DNA from 2 places in the Rahnella inusitata genome. Region 1 is predicted to be linked to the other one. Evidence: predicted binding sites of a transcription regulator. Region 1 holds the regulator's gene; the other holds the start of a gene.
The links. The regulator CRP, encoded in region 1, controls carbon source genes, mostly activating them, when cyclic AMP is high. The targets are predictions, from matches to a motif close to ATGTGANNNNNNTCACAT.

Region 1 (3,153 bases):
AGAACAAACCAAGACTGCTGCCGATCGCCAGAATAATGCCAAGCCGCGCTGCGTTGCGCAGGGCGATAGATTTGAAAGACAGATAACTTTTCAGCGCCAGCCAGAAAGGCAGACGCGGCTGAGAGTTCATCAGATCACGGCGGTACAGCGGGCGCTGGGTGCGCAGCAGGCGTGCAATGCGGCTGAAATGGTAATAGCAGAACTGGCCGACCGGATTTTCCGGATTGCGTGCGGCGATTTTTTCCAGCGCCGCCAATTCGTTGGCCATCGTGAAACGCGCGGACAGCCGGTGATAAAGAATGTCGTCGGCAATGACGCGCAGCCGGGCGGAAATCACCTGCGCATTGCGGCGGATCACCGCTTCGGCATGGCTTTCTTCCACCAGTTTTTGTACTTCTTCCGGCTGATGCAGACTGACCGTGATGTGCTCCTGCAAATCCAGCGCCACCTGAAAACGCTGGAACAGTCGCTTGTGGTGATGATGATGGCCGTGCTGCGGCAGCATGTGCAACTGCTGATAGAGCAGGGCAATAAGATCGATGACCTGCTGCTGACGCTTAAGCAGCGGCGGTAAGGCGGTTTCCGGATCGATATGCTGCGTCAGCAGGCTGTATTTGGCTTCGAAATAATCAGCCAGTTGCAGATAGAGCTGGCTGAGAGTTTCGCGCATCGGCTGCTCTTTGGAGATGCGAAACCACGCCCAGTTGAACAGGCCATACCAGGCAGTGCCTGCAGCGAACAGCGCGGGAGCCTGCCACATCGGCCTGACGCCGACCATGCTCAGGGTAAAGATGGTCGCCACCAGTGCGCCGGGCAACAGTCGCGCATGCAGCGGGCTGATTTCACCGGTGACGCCGAGCAGCAAAGCCAGCGAGAGCATGATGAGCGGCAGCGGGATGTGCCAGTTTTCCATCATCAGTTGCAGCAAGATACTGCTGATCGCAAACAGCGAACCACCAATGAAGAGACGTTTGAAGAAGCGTTTGTGCGGCGTATCAAGACCGGCGACGTTACAGCAGGCAGGGCAGAGGGAGAACAGCAAGCCCATTTGCAGATTCCCGAACAGCCAGCACAGGCCGACCGGCAAACATAACACCAGCGTCTGGCGCAGTGCGTAATTCACTTCGGGGTGATAAAACAGCCTTCTCCACAGCGTCATAGCGGAAGCTTAGCCCATAAAAAAGGCGCGACAGTAAGCTGCCGCGCCAATTTTTGAGGGATTAACGTGTGCCGTAGACGACAATCGTTTTACCGTGTGCGGAGATCAGGCTCTGATCTTCCAGCATTTTAAGAATGCGGCCGACGGTTTCACGAGAGCAACCGACGATCTGACCGATTTCCTGGCGGGTGATTTTAATCTGCATCCCGTCCGGGTGGGTCATTGCATCTGGCTGTTTGGCCAGATTCAGCAAGGTTTGAGCGATACGGCCCGTTACGTCGAGGAAAGCAAGGTTACCGACTTTCTCAGACGTCATTTGCAGACGGTTTGCCATCTGCGCGGAGAGGCGCATCAGAATGTCCGGGTTAACCTGAATCAGCTGGCGGAATTTTTTATAAGAAATTTCAGCCACTTCACAGGCAGTTTTAGCACGTACCCAGGCACTGCGTTCCTGACCTTCTTCGAAGAGTCCCAGCTCGCCGATGAAGTCACCTTGGTTAAGGTAGGAAAGTATCATCTCTTTGCCTTCTTCATCTTTAATCAGGACGGCAACCGACCCTTTCACGATGTAGTAAAGCGTTTCGGCTTTTTCACCTTGGTGAATCAGCGTACTTTTAGAAGGATACTTATGTATATGACAGTGAGACAGGAACCATTCAAGAGTCGGGTCTGTTTGTGGCTTGCCGAGAACCATTTGCTATTATCCTCTGTTATTATCGCTGCCCAAATTACAGGGCTCAGAGTTCCCTGTACGGCGTCTGAATATTAATGCGCCCTTTCAGCATATAGCTCTCCAGAAATGCTGCAAGCGGATGTCGGAGTGAAACCGGCTGTATATTGCCGTTATCACCTTGGGTTCTGTTCTTAAACCGCGAAAACCGTCACCGCAATTTGCTGGAAAGTATGTTTCGGCTTTGTTTGTAACACAGGTTTGCAATGCTGTCTTGTGTTGTCTCGCTTCAGCATGATGGCGATCGGGTTACGTTGCCAGTTTTTAGGTGAAAGGGTAGTCTGGGGTGAAAATTTGATTCTTAAGAGCGCCGGGAGATAAGCAAATGCACGCACGCGTAAAATGGGTGGAAGGTCTGACGTTTTTAGGTGAATCAGCGTCAGGGCATCAGGTTTTGATGGACGGCAATGCAGGCGATAAAGCCCCGAGCCCGATGGAAATGCTGCTGATGTCAGCGGGTGGCTGCAGCGCGATCGACGTGGTGTCGATTTTGCAAAAAGGCCGTAACGATGTTCGCGATTGTGAAGTAAAACTGACGTCAGAACGTCGCGAAGAAGCGCCGCGTCTGTTCACGCACATCAATCTGCATTTTATCGTCACCGGCAAAGCGTTGACCGATAAGATTGTAGAGCGCGCCGTCAGCCTCTCCGCCGAGAAATATTGTTCTGTTTCTCTGATGCTCGGCAAAGCGGCCACGATTACCCATAGTTTTGAAGTGATCGAAGCGGAATAAGTCATGTCCAGTCATATGACTGGCACTGATTGCGCAGTAAATCCAAAAATCGCCGCGCGGCAAACGTCAGCGGCGATTTTTGCGAATAGAGCACGCAATATTCTGCCTGTGGCAGGGTGTCGATATTGAGCAGACACAGTTGCTCCTGCAAACCGAACGGCGCACGCATCGCCCGCGCCACGATGGTCAGATAGTCCGACTGCAACACCATATTCAGCCCGCACACCACCGAGTCGGTGCGCACCGGTGTTTCACTTCCCGCCTGATAAAACCCGTCCGCCAGTTGTAGCTGCTGGTAGTACCCCATATCCGTTTCCGGCAACACCCAGCGCGCATCCTGTAATTCTTCGAGCCGTGTGGCGTTGGCCAGCGGATGCCCGCGTCTGGCGATAATTCCGAACGGGGCGGTGAACAGCGGTTCACGCACCTGATCCTCCAGCGGAAATCCCGGTCCGGCGGTACCGATGGCGAAATCCAGTTTTCCTTCGCGCAGCGCGGGCAGCAGCACCGACAGCTGACCTTCTTTGATCA
Region 2 (3,153 bases), 1.0 Mb from region 1:
ACTGGGCCAGATCTTCGGACAGCTGGTAGGTCGGCATAAATGCACCGGAACCGACTTTGACGTCCATGACCAGCGCATCCAGACCTTCAGCCAGTTTCTTCGCGAGGATCGACGCCGTGATAAGCGGAATGGAATCCACGGTCGCGGTAATGTCGCGGGTCGCGTAGAACCGTTTGTCCGCCGGTGCCAGCGAGCTGGTCTGGCCGATAATCGCCACGCCGACGTCCTGAATAATGCTGCGAAAACGGCTGTCATCCGGGAAGATATCAAAGCCAGGAATAGCTTCGAGTTTATCCAACGTACCGCCGGTATGGCCCAGGCCACGGCCTGAGATCATCGGTACGTAACCGCCACAGGCGGCAACCATCGGGCCTAACATCAGAGACGTCACGTCACCCACGCCGCCGGTGGAATGTTTATCCACAATCGGGCCGTTCAGGTTCAGGCTTTTCCAGTTCAAAACGGTACCGGAATCGCGCATGGCCATGGTCAGCGAAACGCGCTCATTCATGGTCATGTCGTTGAAATAGATAGTCATCGCCAGTGCGGCAATCTGACCTTCTGAAACCTGACTGTCGCGAATACCGTTCACAAAGAAACGAATCTCTTCGTCACTTAAAGGATGGCCATCACGTTTTTTACGAATAATTTCTTGTGCGAGAAACAAGGTATCCCCCTGCCTGAGCTGAACGCCAAAATCTGGACGCTGAATGTGTGGGCGCCGCATGGCAGCGCCCCGAAAGATGCGCACCGCAGACGCGGTGCCGTGGTGATCAATAGCTGCTGGTGGCTTTCTGGCCAGCGTGACCCAGAGTGGTCAGCAGGCTTGCCAGCAGGCTGGATGCACCGAAACGGAAGTGACGTGCGTCAGCCCATTCGCGGCCCAGCAGACGGTCAGCCAGCGCCAGATATTGCGCAGCATCTTCAGCGGTTTTCACGCCACCGGCAGGTTTGAAACCTACGTCTTTGCCCACGCCCATTTCAGCGATCACGCTCATCATCAGCTCAGCACTGTGCAATGTAGCGTTTTCCGGCACTTTACCGGTGGAGGTTTTGATGAAGTCAGCGCCTGCTTTGATAGCGATTTCAGAGGCTTTGCGGATCAGCGCGTCTTGCTTGAGTTCACCGGTTTCGATGATCACTTTCAGCAATACGTTGGCAGCAGCACAGGCTTCTTTGCACTGTTTGACCATCTCAAAACCGACCTGCTCGTTACCGGCCATCAGTGCGCGGTAAGGGAAAACCACGTCCACTTCGTCAGCGCCGTAGGCGATGGCGGCGCGAGTTTCGGCCAGTGCTATCTCGAGATCGTCATTACCGTGCGGGAAGTTGGTCACGGTGGCAATGCGGATGTCCGGCGTGCCTTGCTCGCGCAGGGTTTTACGGGCAATCGGAATAAAACGAGGATAAATACAAACAGCAGCAGTGTTACCTGCCGGGCTTTTCGCCTGGTGACAAAGCGCGATCACTTTTGCATCGGTGTCGTCTTCGTTCAGGGTGGTTAAATCCATCAGGTTCAGCGCACGTTGTGCTGCGGCGGTTAAATCGGTCATATAACTCTCCAACAATTTTCAATTCCAGCGACCAGCCAGAACTGAGCATACAGTCATGAATTCCTTTCGGCGGTTAACGTCGGAGAAGAATTCTGCACGGTTGGCGAGCGGACTTGGTTCCTTGAAGATAGCGTGCGTAAGCGCTTTAGCGGCTTATGCGGCAACTGAGATCCTTCTCACCGCGCTTGGATTGGCTAACGCCAATTCGTTGTGACTATTTGAACACGTCACATCAGGTTCCTGTGTGCAGTATTTCACACAAAATGAAAACCGTTTGCAACGTTGCTTGATAAAATGAGAACTAAATCACACTTACCCGGCGTTATGCTCAGTATTCGGCCTATATAAGAGTGTATACCCGATTCGTGACAAACGGAGTTCGGGCGGACACACGGGGATCACCGACCGGTAATCTTGCCCTCAATGTTATAATAATAACATTTCAAAGAGAACATAATTCTTGTCACGCGGTAAACCCACTTTATAAAGGTGTTACGAGCACGAATAAATGTTATTTAAATCACAAAATGAATGAAAGGCTTACAGCGAGGAAGGAAGATTGAACACCCGACGGGTATTGGCGAGCAGCGCATCGGCAATCTCTTGCGGCGCTTCACTGCGTAACTGGCACAACACCTCAAACACCGTGGAGGCGCGTTCCGGGCGATTGGGTTGCCCCTGAAAACCCTGCAACGGCATATCCGGTGCATCTGTTTCCAACAGCAAAGAAGAGAGCGGCAACTGCGCCATCACCTGACGGGTTTTCTGCGCGCGTTCGTAGCTGATGGTACCGCCGACGCCAATCGCAAATCCCAGTTTGATAAACGCCTGCGCCTGCGAAAGGCTGCCCGCAAACCCGTGCACCACCCCGGTAGCAGGAAGTTTCGCCTGTCGCAGCATAGCTGCCAGCTGATCGTGGCTGCGGCGCGAATGCAGGATCACCGGCAGCGCCTCACGTGTTGCCAGCGCGAACTGCGCTTTCAGCAGCCGCTGTTGTTGCTCAAACATCGGCGTTTCCATAAACAGATCCAGCCCGATTTCACCGACCGCCACCACACGCGGACAACGCTGGCTGAGCAGTGCATCCAGCTGCTGCAGATCGTTATCATTATGCTGCGCGATATATAACGGATGCAGACCCAGCGCGGCGTACAGCGGCGGGAATTTTTTTGCCAGCGCGAGAATGCCGTCAAAACGATCGGCGGTCACCGCGGGAACGATGATTTCCCGCACTCCAGCCTGTCCGGCCAGACGCAGGCTTTCGGCTTCCGCGCCGGTAAACGGCGGGAAATCGAAATGGCAGTGCGTATCCACAAAGTGAAAACTCACAGCTTATCGCCTTCTCTGGCAGAGTAGTGCTCCACAGGAGTCATGTCAGCAGAAAGGTTTTGCGTACGATGCTCTCCCCTGGTGTTGTCCTGAAACGCGGCCGGACGAACCACGCCGCCGTCGGCCACCATATCGGTGAGCACGGCAGGGTCGAGGACAATCTGTTCTACAGTGCTGACCGCGGCGGCCAGCGGTGTTTCGTGTTCCGGTTCGTTCGCCGGCACGACCACGCGCTGAGGACGCACCGGACGCGGCGTCACCTGCGGATAAG

Region 2: deoC (deoxyribose-phosphate aldolase) is a predicted target of CRP. The motif match lies at 1,796-1,813, and genes of this name have one in related genera.

What each region holds. Positions count from the first base shown of each region.
Region 1 covers NZ_CP065024.1:731,056-734,208, forward strand. The annotation lists gene I2123_RS03290 (YccS/YhfK family putative transporter) at 1-1,153, opposite strand, end outside; gene crp (cAMP-activated global transcriptional regulator CRP) at 1,221-1,853, opposite strand; gene I2123_RS03300 (OsmC family protein) at 2,215-2,622, shown strand; gene I2123_RS03305 (LysR substrate-binding domain-containing protein) at 2,624-3,153, opposite strand, start outside.
Region 2 covers NZ_CP065024.1:4,431,959-4,435,111, forward strand. The annotation lists gene deoA (thymidine phosphorylase) at 1-727, opposite strand, end outside; gene deoC (deoxyribose-phosphate aldolase) at 774-1,553, opposite strand; gene I2123_RS20685 (TatD family hydrolase) at 2,094-2,882, opposite strand; gene I2123_RS20690 (patatin-like phospholipase family protein) at 2,879-3,153, opposite strand, start outside.